DNA from 3 places in the Sphingobium cupriresistens LL01 genome. Region 3 is predicted to be linked to each of the others. Evidence: predicted binding sites of a transcription regulator. Region 3 holds the regulator's gene; each other region holds the start of a gene.
The links. The regulator LexA, encoded in region 3, represses DNA repair genes until DNA is damaged. The targets are predictions, from matches to a motif close to GTTCCNCNCTTGTTCT.

Region 1 (5,969 bases), 300 kb from region 3:
CGAGGATGTGCGCTGGCGCGAAACCAAGCGCGGGGCGCGCTACGCCAACGCGACCTTCTCCGACCAGAGCGGCCAGTTTCAGGCGAGTTGTTTCGATGAGGGCGCGTGCAAGGCGATCGAGGAACTGGCGGCCGATGGCGACTGCGCGCTGCTGGTCGTGGAACTGGATCGGTTGCCGGGCGAGGAGACGCCGCGCGTGACGGTGCGGGGGGTCGAGCCGTTCCGGGCGATCGCCAGCGCGTCGCGCATGGAATTGACAGTCGATGTGGAGACCCCGCAGGCGGTCGAGGCGCTGGCGGCTTTGCTGGCGGGTGCGAGTGGAGGGCGGAGCGAGGTGTTCCTGCGCGCGCCGGTGGGCGAGGGGCAGGCGGCGCGGCTGTTCCTGGGCGACACCTATAGTCTGGGCGCGGATCAGGTGGATGCGATCTCCACGATCAAGGGGCTGTCGATCCACCGGTTCGAGCGGATGGATGTGAAGGCGGACGGCTACAAGACGCGCACGCGGCGAACGGCGATGCGGTTGGTAGGATGATTGCAGCGGGTTTTGCGCTGTCGTTTTGGGACCATAGTCGGCCACCCAAAGCCGCCCGAACAACGGAGGCTAAAACAACAGCATCTGTGCACCTTCGGGTGGGCGGAAAAGGTCGGTGCGGAGCGTCAGGCGTTCCGCGCCAAGGCCTGCGCGTTTGCGGGCCTTGCTGAAGCGGGTGCGGATGAGGTCGGCCCAGACGCCCTGTCCGCGCATCCGGGTGCCGAAATCGGGGTCGTTGTCGCGGCCGCCGCGCAGGTCGTTGATGATCGCCATCACCTTGGCCGCGCGATCGGGATAATGGGCGTCGAGCCAGGCACGGAACAGAGGAGCGACTTCGTGCGGCAGGCGGACCGGGATGAAGGTCACCTCGCGTGCCCCCGCCTCCGCGACGCGGGCGACCAGGGCTTCGATCTCATGGTCGGTAATGGCGGGGATGACGGGCGAGATGCTGGCGGTGACGGGGATGCCGGCCGCCGATAGCTGACGGATCGCCTCGATCCGGCGCAGCGGATGCGGCGCGCGGGGTTCCAGGGTGCGGGCAATGGCGGGGTCGAGGCTGGTGACGGATAGCATCACGGCCACAAGCCGGTCGCGCGCCAGATCGGCAAGCATATCGATGTCGCGCAGGATGCGGTCGGACTTAGTGGTGATGAACGTCGGGTGGCGGGTTTCGACCAGCAATTCCAATATGTCCCGCGTGATGCGCCAATCCTTTTCGATCGGCTGATAGGGGTCGGTATTGGTGCCCATGGCGATGGGTGCGACGACATAGTTACGCTTCGACAGTTCGGCGCGCAGCAGTTTTGCGGCGTCGGGCTTGGCGAATAATCTGGTTTCGAAATCCAGGCCGGGGGACAAGTCGTGATAGGCATGGGACGGGCGCGCGAAGCAATAGATGCAGCCATGTTCGCATCCGCGATAGGCGTTGATCGATTGGGAAAAGCCGATGTCGGGGCTGGCGTTGCGGGTCAGGATGGTGCGGGGATGTTCGACCGTGACCTGGGTCCGGCGGCGGGGGACGGGACCGTCCAGATGCTCGACCGCATCGAGCCAATCGCCGTCGGCCTCCCGTTGGCGGAGGTTGAAGCGGTGGCTGCCGCCGTTCAGCGTTGCGCCCCTGCCTTTCTCGATCGCCATGGGGCATGAGAACATGAAGGGAACAAAATGTCAAATGAGACAAGAAATGCGACACTAGAATCGCATTCGTCATTTTCATTTGTTAGCTAACTAATTAAATAGACGGTGGGCCTTAATGCTCCATCAGCCGCGGCATCAGTTCAACGAAGTTGCAGGGGCGGAAACGGCTGTCGAGTTGGGTGACGAGGATACCGTCCCATGCGTCCTTTACCGCGCCGGTCGATCCGGGCAGCGCAAAGATATAGGTGCCGCGCGCGACGCAGGCTGTGGCGCGGGACTGGATGGTGGAGGTGCCAATGCTCTGGTAACTCAGCCAGCGGAACAACTCGCCAAAACCGGGGATTTCCTTGTCCTGCACCTGGGCGAGGGCTTCGGGCGTGACGTCGCGGCCAGTGACGCCGGTGCCGCCGGTGGTGAGGATGACGTCGATCTGCGGATCGTCGATCCAGGCGTGCAGCCGGGCGACGATGGCGGACCGGTCGTCGCGCTCGATATAGCGGGCGGCGAGGATATGGCCGGCGCTTTCCAGCCGTTCGACCAGGGCGTCGCCGGAGCGATCCTGCGCCAGGCCGCGCGTGTCGGAGACGGTGAGGACGGCGATCCGCACGGGAATGAAGGCCCGGCCCTCATCGATCGGCATCAGTCGGAACCGCCGCCCATGCTGGCGCCCGTTGACGCACGGCCATCCGCCTTGCTCAGGCGCACCAGCTTTACGCCCTTGGCATTGGGGAAGGTCGGCCACATGCCCTGCGCCATGCCGGTCAGGCAATCGGCGCTGCCCTTCGCCTGGATCTGGTACATCCAGTAGTTGCGCATGACGATGTTCACATAGGCGCGGGTTTCATAATAGGGCAGCGATTCCATGAAGAGCAGCGGATCGCCCTTGTCATGGACCTGCGTGTTCCAGCGATCGACCGGCTGCGGGCCGGCATTATAGGCGGCCATCACCTTGGGCAGCAGGCCGCCGGTCGCGCTCATGTCGCGCAGCGATTCCAGATAGCGCTGGCCATATTCCATGTTGGTGGACGGCACGAAGAGTTGCGATGCGTTGGTGAGGCCCACATCGCCGGCGGTGCCGGGACGGACCTGCATCAGGCCGCGTGCGCCCGCGCTGCTGACGACATCGGAGCGGAAGCCCGATTCCTGGAGCGTGTGGGCGTAAATGAGCGAGGGATCAACGCGCCAGCCGCCATCGGGCCGCCAGTTTGGCGCGGGGAAGCGGGCGAAGCTGGCCGGCTGCTTGCCGGCCGGGCCATTATGGGCGAGCCAGAGTTGGGTTGCGGGCAGGCTGAGCGCGCCGGCGAGGCGCAAAAGCGCATCATATTGCGCCGGACCGCCGATTTTGGCCTGATAGCGCAGGATTTCGTCGGCGCGGCCATTGTCGCCGATCGCCGAAAGGGCAATGGCGGCGTGGACGTTGGGGCTGCCCTTGAGCACGCCCCAGTCGATGTCGCTGAAACGGCTGACCAGCGCGGCGGCCTGCATGGGCAGGCCGAGCGATTCGCGGGCGAGCAGGCCGTAAAAGGTTTCGTCCGAACGGGCGGCCTGTTTGAGATAGGCCGCGACCTTCTCCGCTTCGCCGCAGACCATATAGGCGCGCGAAGCCCAATAGGCGCCGGCGGCGCGCATGTCGGAGTCGCCCGCCAGCGCGGCGACATTGGCGAAGGCGGGGGCGGCGGTGCGGCAGTCATTCTGACGCCAAGAGGCAAGGCCATTGGTCCAGTGCGCCTGCACCGTCCAATCGCCGCCGGTGCGGGTTTCGAGCGCGCGCACGGCCATGCGGCGGGCGTTCACATCGTCATTCTCTATATAATAGGCCCAGGCGACGCGCTGGCGCACTTCGGTCAGCCCTTCGGAGGTCAATCCTGCTTCGCCGGTGGCGAGCAGCCCTTCGGCGCCGGCCGGATCGTCATTCTTCACATAAGTCTGGATCTGGCCGGCGAGCGCCTGGGCCAGCGCATCGGTCTTGATCGCGGCGACATATTGGCGGCGCGGGGCGGAACCCAGCCAGACCATCTTCTGAATTTGCGGCAAGTCCGGCAGGATGGTGGCGCCGCGCTTTTGCGCCAAACGAGAAAGTTGGTCGGCCTTGGGCAGCCAGGCGGCCTTGTTGATAAGGTCCAGCAGGTCGAACAGTTCGACCCGCGGCGATCCCTTCGCCAGATAGAGTTCGGACAAGGCCAGCGGCCGGACGGCATCCTGCGCATCCAGCGCAGCGATCATCGCCTTGGCCTCGCTCCATTGTTGCGCCTGCAACGCAGAGAAAATAGCGCGATAGCGCGCCTTGTCGCCGTCACCCAGTTGCAGCGGCGAGTTTTGCATGGACAGTGTCGGTATGGAGGGGGCGGTTTCGGCCTTTGTAGGAAGCGCAGCGGCCAGGCCCATGGCGATCAGGGCGAAACGGGACATTTGGGTCGCGGCGCGAATCACGGACGGGTTTCCTCGATCAGGCTTTGCAGGGCGCGCCAGCATTCCGCCTTGGCCGCAGGCTGGGTCAGCAGCAGCCGGGGGTGGAATGTGGCGACAGCGGGCACAATGCCGCCATCATGATTAAATTGGCGTAAACTATCGGGCGATGCCGCGCCGTCCGTCGGCATCAGCGCACGGATCGTCCGATCGCCCAACAACAGCAGGCGGCGCGGCTGAGCCAGCGCGACATGGGTGCGCATCCGATCGGCCGCATGGACCAGGTCCGCCGCCTCCACCATGCCGCCGGGCGGACGGGCGGTGAAGAGCGAAGCGAGGTGGATGGCGTCGCGGTGAAGGCCGATGGCCCGCAGCATCGCGTCGAACAGCAATCCGGCGCGATCGGCCAGCAGCCGGCCTTCGCCGATATCGAAAGGATCGGGCAGGTCGGTGACGACCATCAGCGTCGCCTGCGCCGGGCCGGACGGCGCAATCTGTGCGCCCGTCCAGCGCCGTTCGGGCTGGGCAGGATCATGGGCGAGCCATTCAAGGAACGATTCGAGCGTCCGCGGTTTTTCCACGATGGACGCTGTAATCGTGGCGGCCATCGGGGTCGCGGGGCGCGCAGCGACAGGGCGCAGCCAGTTAACCGGCGATTCGCCTATGGCGCTATCCACGCCCGCCAGCCGCCACCACGCCAGATAGGCGTCGGCGGTCGCCGCATCATCCTGCAATAATCCCCGCATCGCGAACAGTTAGGGCCAGAGGTTGACGAGGGGGTCAAGGTGCTTCATCGCCTTGACTGGTAAAGTGTTGGACTAATGCGGCGATTGGAGAGGACGGGGTGCAGCCCGCCGATCGCCCCAATGGAGGGATGAATGAGCGAACGGGATTCGATGCCCTATGACGTCGTGATCGTCGGTGGAGGGCCGGCCGGTCTGTCGGCGGCCATCCGGTTGAAGCAATTGGCGAATGATTCGGGCCAGGAACTGGCGGTGTGCGTATTGGAAAAGGGGTCGGAAATCGGCGCCCATATCCTGTCCGGCGCGGTGATAGATCCCAAGGCGCTGGACGAACTGCTGCCCGACTGGCGGACGCAGGGCTGTTCGCTGGCCGATGTGCCGGTGACGGACAACCAGCACTGGTTCCTGACCAAGACCGGCAAGATCGCCATGCCGCACATCATGACGCCCGGCTGGATGCACAATAAGGGCACCTACACCGGATCGCTGGGCAATTTGTGCCGCTGGCTGGGCGAACAGGCCGAAGCGCTGGGCGTGGAAATCTTCCCCGGATTCGCGGCGGCCGAAATCCTCTATAATGAGGATGGCAGCGTGAAGGGCGTCGCCACCGGCGACATGGGCGTCGACCGCGAAGGCGAGCATAAGGGCGACTATCAGCCCGGCCTGGAACTGCACGCGAAATATACTTTCTTCGCCGAAGGCGCGCGCGGCCACCTCACCAAAATCTTGAAGCGCCAGTTCGCGCTGGACGCCGACAGCGAGCCGCAGGTCTATGGCCTGGGGATGAAGGAATTGTGGGACATCGATCCCGCGATGCATCAGCCGGGGTTGGTGATCCATTCGCAGGGATGGCCATTGACCGATGCCTATGGCGGCGGCTTCCTCTATCATCAGGCCAATGGTCAGGTCGCCCTGGGCTTTGTGGTGGGGCTGGGCTATCGCAACCCGCATCTCTATCCGTTCGAGGAGTTCCAGCGCTGGAAGCAGCACCCGGAGATCCGCAAGTTCCTGGAGGGCGGGCGCCGCGTCTCCTATGGCGCGCGCGCGATCAACGAGGGCGGCTGGCAGTCGATCCCCAGGCTGGTCTTCCCCGGCGGCGCGCTGATCGGCTGTTCGGCCGGGTTCGTGAACGTGCCCCGGATCAAGGGCAC
Region 2 (5,969 bases), 290 kb from region 3:
AGCAGGCAACGCCCTTTCCCTCCCCGCGCCTTCCCGACGGAAAGCAGCCGAGTGAGCCGGGACCAGGCCGGTCGATCGGTTGGATACAGCAGCAGCGCCTTGCCGTCGGGCAGATCAACCCGCGCGCCGGCAATCATGCGCACGCCTGTTGCCTTCTGTGCGTCCCAACCCCGCACGACGCCGGCAACGCTGCCCCAGTCGGCAAGACCGAGTGTCTTGTGTCCAAGTAGCGCCGCCGCCGAAAACAGCTGCTCGGGGGAAGATGCCCCGCGAAGGAAGGAGAAGTGGCTCGTCACCTGAAGTTCGACATAGCGGGTCATCAGCCGAACATGCCGTGCATATACCAGCTTAAATCCCCGGTCGGCGCATCCACACCATCACCACGACGAAAGATCCAGAAACGCTCACCTCCGGCAGCTTCGACGCGGAAATAATCGCGCACCGCCCACATCTCGCGGGCATTACGCCACCATTCGCCATGGATCCGCTCGGGGCCATCGCCTGCCAAGATGCGATAGTCGGTGCGACGCCAGGTAAAGCGCCGGGGTGGGTGATCGGGAAGCAGCGCAACGACATGCGAGAGAATTTCGGGCCGGGTGAGCATTCTTACGGGTCGCTTCCAGCCCGGCCAGCCGACAGGCGTCATCAAAGAGCCGATGCGGCGTACTGCCCGCTCGGGCACATCGCTTTCATGAGACGACAATCGGAAAGGAGCGTCAGGATCGATCCGGCCTGCAAGCTGGTCAACGAGCGGCGCGATATCCCGTGATCGCCCCTCCGTCTCCAGCCCTGCTTCGAGCGTCTGGGCCTTGAGCTCCTCAAGCCTTGGCGCCGTCAGCGTCATCGCCTCGATGCCGAGCCCCGGATCAATCTTCTCGATCCGCATGGCGAGCATGCGCCTCAGATGACCACTATCACGCGTCGCCCGTGCCGTCCCGATCGTCAGTCGCTGCTCGGTGCCATCGATAATGAGGCAGGAGAGAATAGCTGTCCGTAGCCCTGCCCCTCGCTCCTGCAACCGGAATACAAGATCCTCGACCAGATCGCCGATCACCTGGTTGATAGCTTCTGCCGTGCCGATCGGTTCAAGGAGCCGCCGCTCGACATGCGGGGCCTCGAAAGCCACGACGGGGACAATCGGTTCGGCGATCATACCGCGCGCCTGATCGAGCCGTCGGACGGTCGTCAGGCCCAGCCGACGAGCGAGCGGCCCGCGCGGCATTGGGTAAAGGTCCGATATACGCTCAAGGCCAAAGCGCGCCGCCGACACCAATGCTTCGGGTTCCAGACGCAAAGCCTGAAGGGGAAGATTGGCGATGGCCTGGGTTTCGATGCCCGAGGCCAGCAGAGTGACGGCCTCTCCGCTATAGCGCGCCATCGCATGCGCAGCGCCCGGCGTGGCCGCAACGGCGATAGAGGCGGTAAACCCGAGGCGTGCCAAAAATCGGTGCAAGCGGCGGCAGAAACGCTCCTCCCCGCCAAAAAGATGGGTGGTGCCTGTAAGATCAAGCCACAGGCCATCGGCACCCGAAACGCTAGCGGTTGGTGTCCAATGTCCAAGCGCATGGAGCGCCAAGCGATCAAGCCAAGCGCTATCGGCATCCGGCTCGGCATCCCGGACCTCAAGATCGGTGACCAGTGCCCGGGCATGGGCCGCCGCCATGCCCGGCCGCAATCCCAGTTCCAGCGCAACCGGGCAGGCGGCGGTCACAACCTCCCGTTGCCCTGCCCGTTCGATGAGGATTGTCGGCTGCCCCCACAGGGTCGCCCATGTAAGTTTGGACGCTTCGGCAACCTCAGCTTTCCCTATCCGTCGCGCCACCTCATCAGCAGGACCGGCCCTGAACGGATGCTCGGCCGCTTCGCTGCGACGCCCCATCTCGCGCATGGTCGGTCTCTGGTGTGCAGGCAGTGCTTCGATGTCGGCTTGGCTCGGGCGGGCGCCAAGCGCACCGTCCCGCGCCCAGCGGGCACCCGGTCGCCAGCCGCCGCCACGCGGGACCGAACAGGCTCCCGGGTTGTCGTCGATCGGCGAGGCAAAGCGCGGAGCGAGCGACGGCGCAGCCAGCTCAGGCCGCCTGATTGACCGCTCCAGCTGCCGGAGCCGCTCGATCGGCAGCTGCGGCAGGTAGAGCGAGGCGACCCTTATCATCGCACGCATCCAGTTCGATCGAAAAGGGATTGCCGTTTCGCTGGCGGACCAGCTCCACCGACCAACGAGCGCGCCCGACCCCGGCATGAGGAAGGCGCGCAGACGGAACAGAACCGATTCGCCAGCGCGTCATCGCCGATGACAGACCGCCAAGCGGACAGCGCTCGCGGGTTCGATGGCGACGATAAAGCAAAATCGGCGTCTGGCCGTCAGATGCAGCAAGCTGAAGGCGTCGGGTGGCTGTCTGGTCCGCGTGCCTTACTTCGGCAATCACGCACGCGAGCGAGCCGTCACGCAACGCGTCCTCTGCCATGGCGAGCACGGCGCTATCCTTCTGGGCCTGGGCATAGAAGACTTTATCGGGGCATAACCCAACCTGCTCCAGCCCCGGCGCGTAGAGGTCAAAGCGGGTAAGCGCCCAAAACACGGAAAAATTCGGCTGCGCAGCGAAACGCGCCGCGATACCGGCCGCGAAAAGCGTCGCCGCCGCGTCGTCGTTCAGTGTCGCTGAGGCTGCGGCGACCTCATGAAGCCCGCCTCCGTCCAGCCCATGATCAGCCAGGCGGTCATCCACTATCCCAAGACCAAATGGCAACACCGCTCCACGCGCAGCGCGGGCATGAGCCAGCTCTGCGCGAAGCGCTGCAAGATGATCGGCACGGGACCGATCAGGAACGGAAGGCACAATGGACATGGGAACATGACGACTCAAATGTTCCCTTTATGTTCCTATCGACTGACAGATTCGTCAAGCCCGTTGCACCACGCTTTATCGCACACTCTCGAGCAATCGTTCTAAGCCCTTAGAATCTCAATCGTGGCGGGATCCCGATCGCCGCTAAACCACCGGTCCAGAGCAGCACCAATCACGGGTATCAGGTCCGCTGCTTCAAAAAGCGTTAATGACGACCGCAGCTTCATGGCATCGATGCTTCCCATGACAACGACCGGATCATGCTCTGCAAGCCCCTGCAGCGCTTCGACGCATTCGATGTAACGCGGGCCGAGCACAGGATGAGCAAGATAAGCGCGCGCCTCCTCGATCGATGCGATGCCATAATAATGCGCTGTCGGGCTCAACCCAAGGCCGCGTATCTGCGGGAAAATGAACCACATCCAATGGGTGCGTTTCGCCCCGGCGCGCAACTCGCGCAACGCGGTTCGATAGCTGCTCGCTTGCGCCTCGACGAAACGAGCCAAGGTCGCGTCGTCAGTCATCAGAGCAACGCTCCTTGGGCCGGCGGCGCGCCATAGACCTGCGTGACGGACAGGCTTCCCTTGGGCAACCATCGCAGCACCTCCCCAGCCGGAACGCTGGGATCGAGCCAGTCTGCCCATTGGTCACGGGCCAGTGGAATGATTTGGCGGTGATGATAGGGCGCGACGTCCGGTCCTGCATCCATGGTCAGCATGGTAAAGGCTTCTCCCGTCGGGCTCTCGCGCCAGATTCCAGCGATGCAGAACCAGTCATGATCGGTCATGGTGAAGAGCCATTTATCGAGCCGCTTGTCTTTTGGCCGGGGGACGGCAGGATCTGTAAACTCGTAGAAGCCATCTGCAATGATGAGGCAGCGCTGGGAGGTAAATTCCCGACCCTCAGTGCGGAAATTATAGACAGGCTTTCCGTTACGACCGGGCCAGCTCCAGCGTCGATTGACCAGTTCGCCGACGCTGCGCTGCGCACCCACGCTGCGGACGATCGGACCCATATCGGTCATCTTGATATCTTCGCGCGCCGGCACATTGGGGGCGCCCTCGGGCATCTTGATCTTGATTTTCAGCCCTTCGAAATCTTCGACGATCGATGCGATATCGATCAGCAGGCGGTAGTCATTACACATCAGGCCTCCTCACGCGGGACCATCCTTGCCCTCGCCTTTCGTTCCCTGTATGTTCCTTTCATGGACTCGAAAGCAACACCCTTCGACTCCGAGGCGCTCGGAAGTCGCCGTGCCATCATCCGGCGCAACCCCGACGATGTGCAAGAGATTGAGATGATCGAAGCCGCCTGGGGTTCCAGCCCTCGCTTCAGCGGAGGCGTCTCGTTCGAATTCATTCGTTCCGAGGGACGCAATTTCCCCAGCAGCCGTTGCCTCGTGGCTGCATCGGAGTTCCATATCCGCAATGGCGAGAAAAAATTCCGTGCCTTTCGCGAAGACGGCAATTTCTTCTATCTCGCCGCCATCTGGGAGCCGGCCATGGCCGAATGGCCCGTCAGCTATCGGATCATCACGGTAGACGCGAACCCCGAAGTCATACGCTATCAGGCGCGTCACGGCGCCATGATCGAACGCCGTGACGCCCAGAAATGGCTTGATTTCGCCGTTCCCGAGGAGGAACTGCTGGTCACTCCACCAGCGGGCATCTTCACGATCGAAGAAATCCTGACCAAGCCGGTGCAGACCAGCCTTGTGTTCTGAAGATACAGATACGCCGCAAATGCCCGCATTTCTGGCCCTGGACCTGTTCGGCAGGCCCCATTTACCGGGCCTGCAGCAGGCCGACGACATCATAACCCCAATCGAAGAACAGGCGCTGATCGGCATGATCGATGCCTCCGACCTTTCACCCTTCAAATACCAGCAGTGGACGGGCAAGCGCCTCACCCAAAGCTTTGGCTGGAGCTACGATTTTCAGACAGGCATCTTCGCGCCGACCACCCCCATACCCGGCTGGCTTTCATCACTTAAACGTCGGGCCGCCGCCTTTGCAGGAGTGCCGACTGACGACCTCGTCCAGGCCCTGCTCATCCGCTATGAACCAGGCGCGGGCATTGGTTGGCATCGCGATCGTCCCGTCTTCGAGCATGTGGTTGGCATATCGCTTGGTGAACCCGCGACAATGCGCTTCCGGAAGAAAGAAGGCTCAAGGTTCCTGCGAACGAACATGCCTCTCAACCCACGAGCCATATATCATCTGAGCGGCGAAATGCGGTACGAATGGGAGCATAGCATCTCGGAAATGGAAGAGACGCGCTGGTCGATCACCTTTCGCAGTCTTCGCTCCTGATACCGCCGCCTGATCGCTTGTCGCCCCTTGAAATGGCGAGTCGATAGAGGCATCATGAACCGGCAGGGGGGAATTAGCTGACAGTCCCGCTGTAGGATTATCCTGTCAGGCATAAATGACGCCCCTCTGATGTTTGGGGCGGTCGGAGCGGCGGTACGCCATCGCTCGAGACACACCTAGCTCAATCGCCCCCGAGACTCTCGGGACCGATTCTGTCGGCCTGTTGGCCAGGTTCGCGTGTCTCGCCCTCTCCCATGCAACGCATCCCAGTCGGATGTCCGTCAACCTCTCCCTATGCCAGGCGAGCATCCGGGCGGCGGCTTATCCGCCGCCACGGACGGCGCATTCACGGCGATTTTACGAGAGACCTACAGCGCGGAAGCGCCAGGCCTCGTCCGATACTTCAGGCACCGCATGCGCGATGACGAGGACGCCAACGATCTCATGCAAGAGGCATTTGCCAGGCTTGCAGCCCATATGCGGACGAAGATGCTCGTCCACCCAGCGTCCTACCTGCAACGGATAGCCCGCAATCTTCTCGTCGATCGAATGCGCAGCGCGCGCAGCGCGGAAGCGACCAGAGGGCCCGCATTGGATGAAGTACCCGAGCTCGGCACTGCCCCGGAACAAAGCTTCGGCATCGAAAGGCAGGATGTCATGCGTCTCTACAAGGCTGCCGTCGACGGCCTGCCGGACCAGACCCGGCAAGTCTTCCTCATGCATCGCGTGGAGAACCTGACCTATCGGGAGATCGGCGAAAAGCTTGGGATCGCCGTTCCAACCGTTCAATATCATCTGGGCCGTGCAC
Region 3 (5,969 bases):
GGCGTAGAGCTTGCGCACGTCGATGACCTGCGGGCCGACCGTTCCGTCCATGACGGCATAGTCCTTCGTGTCTCCCCCGACGGTCAAAGTGGCATTATTATCCGACATATTGTTCTCCTTGAGTGCCATCAACCGGCCGATGCGTGCCCAACATCGTTCAGTCGTTCCAAGCTCTCCTCTTTCCCCAAAAGGAAGAGGACATCGAAAATCCCCGGCGAGACCGTGCGGCCGGTCAGCGCCGCGCGCAGCGGCTGCGCTACCTTGCCCAGCCCCAGACCGGCATCCTCTGCCACGCGGCGTATCACGTCTTCGATCGCTTCGACCGTCCAGGACTGGACGGGCTGGAGAGCGTCGGCTGTCTTCTTCAGCAGCGCGCGCGCGGAGTCGTCTAGCAGAGCGGATGCCTTCTCGTCAAAATCGAGCGGGCAATTTTTGAATAGAAATTCTGCGCCCTCCGCAATTTCATTAAGGTTTTTGGCGCGCGGCTTCAACGAAGCCATCGCTTGGGTTAAAATCGAAAGATTGGCATCCGTCAAAGCGATATCAAGCCGCTGCTTCACATGAGGCGCAACCAATCCCGCCAAACGCGCATCGTCGGCCTCGCGCAGATAATGTCCGTTCAGATTTTCCAGCTTCTTGATGTCGAAGCGCGAAGGCGACCGGCCGACGCCGCCGATATCGAACAGGTCAATGGCGCGGGCGATCGAGATGATCTCTTCATCGCCATGGCCCCAGCCCAGACGCAGCAGATAGTTCAGCACCGCTTCGGGCAGCATCCCCATCTCGTCGCGATAAGCGTCTACGCCCAATGCGCCGTGGCGCTTGGACAATTTCGCGCCATCCGGTCCGTGGATCAGCGGGATATGCGCGTAGATCGGCTCCTCCCACTGCATCGCCTTGATGATGCTGAGCTGGCGGAAGGCGTTGTTCAGATGATCGTCGCCACGAATGACATGGGTGACGCCCATGTCATGATCGTCGACCACGACGGCCAGCATATAGGTGGGCGTGCCATCGGACCGCAGCAGGATCATGTCGTCCAGCTCGGCATTCTGCACGACGACGCGGCCCTGCACCGCATCCTCGATTACCGTCTCGCCTTCGCGCGGCGCCTTGATGCGGATGACGAAGGGCGCGCCAGCGGGCGCATCTTCCGGCATGCGGTCGCGCCAGCGGCCATCATAGCGCATCGGCTGCTTGGCGGCGCGCTGCTGTTCACGCAGTTCGGACAGCTCTTCCGGCGTCGCATAGCAGCGATAGGCGTGGCCTGTTTCCAGCAACTGGTTGGCGACCTCCGCATGGCGCGGGGTGCGCGCGAACTGGAAGACGGCAGGCTCGTCACCGCCCAGGCCCAGCCATTCCAGCCCATCGAAGATCGCGGCGACGGCCGCATCGGTCGAACGGGCGCGATCGGTGTCCTCGATCCGCAACAGGAACTTGCCGCCATGATGGCGCGCGAACAGCCAGTTGAACAGCGCGGTGCGGGCGCCGCCGATATGCAGGAACCCGGTGGGGGACGGGGCGAAACGGGTCACCACCGGCTTGTTCATTCCCGTTGCACTTGCCGTCATATTCCCTGACATTCGCCTAGCTGACCCATGGATGCTGCGCCCCCTAGCATGGCTTTTGAGCCACGACAAACCTCCCTTGGTGCGAGGCCGGCGGCATGGGCGCGGGCGGCGCTGGAGCGACTCGAAAGCTGGCTGGAGTGTGAGCGCGAACAGATCGGATTATGGGCGCCGATCGGGCTGGGCAGCGGGATTGCGGGCTGGTTCATCCTGCCTCACGCCATGGACTGGCTGGCCTTTTGCTGCGGCGCGCTGGCGATGGCCTGCATGGGGGCGATGCTGCCGGTCGGCGGGCGGTTGCGCCGGATATGCGTCGCGGGCGGCATCCTGGCGTGCATGGGATGCCTGCTGGTCTGGGGGAAGGCGATGCTGTGGGGCCAGCCGCCACTGGGCCGGGCGACCTTCGTACAGGTAATCGGCGATGTGACGGCGGTGCGTCCCGTTCCGGCACAGGCGATGGTGCGCGTCATGCTACGCCCGGTTCACGCGCCCAATCTGCCGGCGGTTGTGCGGGTGAATATCGCCGATGCCGATGTGCCGACGGGGCTGGGCGAGGGCGCGCGTCTGCGGTTTCGCGTGCGCTTGATGCCGCCGGCGCCGCCGAGTGTGCCGGGCGGCTATGATTTTGCGGCGCGCGCCTATTTTCAGGGGATCGGGGCCACCGGCAAGGCGTTGAAGCCCATAGAGATAGTGATCCCCTCCACCGCCGCGCCACCGCTGCGGGCGCGGTTGTTCGGCCATATATTGGAGCAAGTGGATGGTCCCGCCGAAGGAATCGCTGCCGCTCTGGCGACCGGGGACCAGGGCGCGATCCCCGAAGCGGATGCGGAAGCGATGCGGCGCAGCGGGCTGGCGCATCTTCTGTCGATCAGCGGCTTGCATGTGACGGCGCTGATCGGGGCGGTCATTTTCCTGCTGATGCGCGTGATGGCCTTGAGCCAGCGGGCGGCGCTTGGCTGGCCGCTGATGCTGATCGCGGCGGCGGGCGGGGCGCTGGCGGGGATCGGCTATACGCTGCTAACCGGGGCGGAGGTGCCCACGGTGCGATCCTGCGTCGCGGCCTTGCTGGTGCTGGGCGGACTGGCGATGGGTCGGGATGCGGTGACATTGCGACTGGTGGCGACCGGGGCGCTGGTCGTGCTGCTGCTGTGGCCCGAAGCGCTGGTCGGGCCGAGTTTCCAGATGAGTTTCGCGGCGGTGACGGCGCTGGTGGCGCTGGCCGAACATCCGCGCTTTCGCGCCTTTGCCGCCGTCAGGGACGAGGGCGTGATTCGCAAGACGGGTCGCTTGCTGGTCGTCACGCTGGCGACCGGGATCGCCGTCGAACTGGTGCTGATGCCGATCGCGCTGTTCCATTTTCACAAGGCGGGCCTGCTCGGCGCCTTCGCCAATCTGATCGCGATCCCGCTCACCACTTTCGTCGTCATGCCGCTGGAGGCGCTGGCGCTCGTGCTGGATGTCGTAGGGTTGGGCGCGCCGTTCTGGTGGTTGACGCAGCAGGCGCTGAACCTGTTGCTGCTGCTGGCTCATGGCGTGGCGGCGAGTCCTATGGCCACATTGCTCGCGCCGACCATGGGTATGGGGCTGTTCGGCATCACCATCGTCGGACTGCTCTGGTGCCTGTTATGGCGGACGGGATGGCGATGGCTGGGACTTGCGCCGGTGCTGATCGGCGTGGCGGTCACCTTTACCGCCGCGCCGCCCGATATCCTGATTACCGGCGACGGGCGGCATGTCGCCGTGCGGACGGGAAAGGGCATGGCGATATTGCGCGATCGGGCGGGGGATTATGTGCGGGACGTGCTGTCGGAAAGTGCAGGTTATGACGGCGAACTGGCGGCGATCGCGGCGCTGCCGGAGACGCGCTGCTCGCAGGATATGTGCGCCATGAGGATGAAGGATGGCAAGGGCCGCGACTGGCGGCTGCTCTTTACTCGCAGCAATGTGCTGATCGATCGGTCGAGTTTCGCCGGCGATTGCGCGGCGGCGGACATCGTCGTCAGCGATCGGGGCCTGCCGCGCTGGTGCCGACCGCGCTGGATGAAGGTCGATCGCCGGTCGCTCGCGCGTACCGGCGGGCTGTCTATGATCCTGGCGAAGGGCGAAGTTCACACCGTCCATCGGGCGGGCGACGCGCATCCCTGGGTCGCCCGCCAGACCCGCCGGACGTGGAGGGACCAGCCTGAATCATTTAAGGCCCAATCACACAGGCCTCAATTGTAGCGGCGCAGCAGCCCCGCGAGCTTGCCCTGGATGCGGACCTGGCGCGGATCGTATATCTGCGGCTCATAGGCCGGGTTGGCCGGATCGAGCCGGACGCGGCTGCCTTCGCGGCGGAAATATTTCAGCGTCGCTTCCGCCTCGTCGATCAGCGCGACGACGATCTGGCCTTCGCGGGCGACGTCGGTGCGCTGGATCAACGCGAAGTCGCCGTCGAGGATGCCGGCTTCCATCATCGAATCGCCCGACACTTCCAGCGCATAATGATCGCCCGCGCCGAGCAGCGCGGCGGGCACGGAGAGCATCGTCTGCCCTTCCATCGCCTCGATCGGCACACCGGCCGCGATCCGGCCGTGCAGCGGGATTTCGATCACGTCATTGGCGGCGGTGGGGATCATCGGCGGCTGGGCGGGCGGCGCAACCTTGGGCTTGAGCGCGATCACTGGCGCGGGCGTGCGATGCATCGCATCGGGGAGCTTGAGCACTTCCAGCGCGCGGGCGCGATTGGGCAGGCGACGGATGAAGCCGCGCTCCTCCAGCGCGTTGATGAGGCGGTGAATGCCGGATTTGGACCGCAGGTCCAGCGCATCCTTCATTTCCTCGAAAGAAGGCGACACGCCGCCTTCGTCCAAGCGGGTCTGAATGAAGCTTAGCAATTCCTGCTGCTTGGGCGTCAACATTGCGATCCTCCGTGGAACGTATGAGGAACGCATAGGAAACAGATGAAGGTTAGTCAAGCACCGAACATGTCAGGGCAGCGGCAGAATCAAGACCCGATCGCCGGGAGCCGCCGGCGGCGATCCGGCGGGGCGCAGGATCAGGCAGTCGGCCTTCGCCATGGCGGCGGTGGCCGCGCTGTCCTGTGACGTGACCGACACGATGCCGCCCGGTCCGCGCCAGGCGCGCAGATAATCGTCACGATCGCCGGTGGCGGGCAGCGGTGAGGCGAGCGGCGCGTCGCTTGTCGGTGGCAGCGGATCGCGTGCGCCGCCCAGATGACGGACCAGCGGCAACAGGAACAGCGTGGCCGTGACGAAGGCGGAGACGGGATTGCCCGGCAGGCCCAGGAACAGCGTATCGGCGATTCGCCCCGCCATCAGCGGCTTGCCCGGCCGCATTTTGATCTTCCAAAAATCGAGCGCGCCGCCTGCTTTCACAAAAGCGGGACGGACCAAATCATGGTCGCCGACGGAGGCGCCGCCGGTCGACACGATGATGTCGGCCGTGCGCGCCCGTTCGATCGCGGCCACCATCGCATCGAGGTCGTCCCGCACGATGCCGAGGTCGATGACGTCGCAGGGCAGGGCGGCGAGCAGGGCGGCAAGCATCGGCGCGTTGGAGGAAGGCAGGAAACCCGGCGGCGTCGGGGCGCCGGGCGGCACCAGTTCATTGCCGGTGGACAGCAGCGCGACCGTCGGCCGACCGCCGACCGGCACGACGCCATGGCCACCCAGCACGGCGAGCGCGACCTGAGCCGGGCCGAGGCGACCGCCAGCCTCCAGCAGCAGGGCGTCCTGCGCAAAGTCGGAGGCGGCGGTGCGGACATGACGACCTGCGGGTAGCGGATCGGCGCTGGCGGTCAGCCAGTCGCCGTCGCGGGTCGCATTTTCCTGGATCAATATGGTGTCGGCGCCCGGCGGTAGCGGCGCGCCGGTGAAGATGCGGCTCGCTTCGCCCGGCGCCAGGGCTGCAAGGTCCGCCGCGCCGGCCGCGCTCTCGCTGGTGACGCGCCAGGGGCCGGGTGCTTCGGCGGCGCGCACGGCATAGCCGTCCATCGCCGACAGATCGGCCCAGGGCTGGTCGCGCAGCGCCGCCAGATCCTGCGCCAGCCAGCGTCCGGCGGCGGCGGTGATCGGCACGGTTTCGGTCGCCAGTCGCGGGGCGAGAGCGAACAGGCGCGCCTGCGCCTCAGCGACCGGCAGCAGGCTCATGGCGTGCGCCGCCAGTCGCCCGACTTGCCGCCGGTTTTGGCGATCAGGCAGACGCCGCCGATGATCATCGACTTGTCCAGCGCCTTGGCCATGTCATAGACGGTCAGCAGCGCGACAGAGGCCGCGGTCAGCGCCTCCATCTCCACGCCGGTCTGGCCGGCGGTGCGCGCGGTGGCGGTAACGGTGACGCCGCCATCGTCGAGGTCGAAATCGACCGTCACGGCGCTGAGCGCGATCGGGTGGCAGAGCG

Region 1: the regulator LexA is predicted to act here: its motif matches at 1,678-1,693, upstream of V473_RS06115 (PA0069 family radical SAM protein).
Region 2: the regulator LexA is predicted to act here: its motif matches at 2,867-2,882, upstream of V473_RS08950 (ImuA family protein).

What each region holds. Positions count from the first base shown of each region.
Region 1 is NZ_KQ130434.1:1,266,397-1,272,365, forward strand. Features, by position in the region: gene dnaE (DNA polymerase III subunit alpha) at 1-532, shown strand, start outside; gene V473_RS06115 (PA0069 family radical SAM protein) at 602-1,669, opposite strand; gene moaB (molybdenum cofactor biosynthesis protein B) at 1,782-2,309, opposite strand; gene V473_RS06125 (lytic transglycosylase domain-containing protein) at 2,309-4,099, opposite strand; gene V473_RS06130 (uracil-DNA glycosylase family protein) at 4,096-4,821, opposite strand; gene V473_RS06135 (electron transfer flavoprotein-ubiquinone oxidoreductase) at 4,954-5,969, shown strand, end outside.
Region 2 is NZ_KQ130434.1:1,853,784-1,859,752, forward strand. Features, by position in the region: gene V473_RS08940 (error-prone DNA polymerase) at 1-320, opposite strand, end outside; gene V473_RS08945 (DUF6504 family protein) at 320-2,152, opposite strand; gene V473_RS08950 (ImuA family protein) at 2,070-2,846, opposite strand; gene V473_RS08955 (DUF1810 domain-containing protein) at 2,948-3,370, opposite strand; gene V473_RS08960 (SOS response-associated peptidase family protein) at 3,370-3,993, opposite strand; gene V473_RS08965 (SOS response-associated peptidase family protein) at 4,054-4,572, shown strand; gene V473_RS08970 (alpha-ketoglutarate-dependent dioxygenase AlkB) at 4,592-5,161, shown strand; gene V473_RS08975 (RNA polymerase sigma factor) at 5,456-5,969, shown strand, end outside.
Region 3 is NZ_KQ130434.1:1,562,013-1,567,981, reverse strand. Features, by position in the region: gene V473_RS07650 (citrate synthase) at 1-108, opposite strand, end outside; gene gltX (glutamate--tRNA ligase) at 129-1,550, opposite strand; gene V473_RS07640 (ComEC/Rec2 family competence protein) at 1,620-3,791, shown strand; gene lexA (transcriptional repressor LexA) at 3,782-4,468, opposite strand; gene V473_RS07630 (molybdopterin molybdotransferase MoeA) at 4,538-5,719, opposite strand; gene moaC (cyclic pyranopterin monophosphate synthase MoaC) at 5,716-5,969, opposite strand, start outside.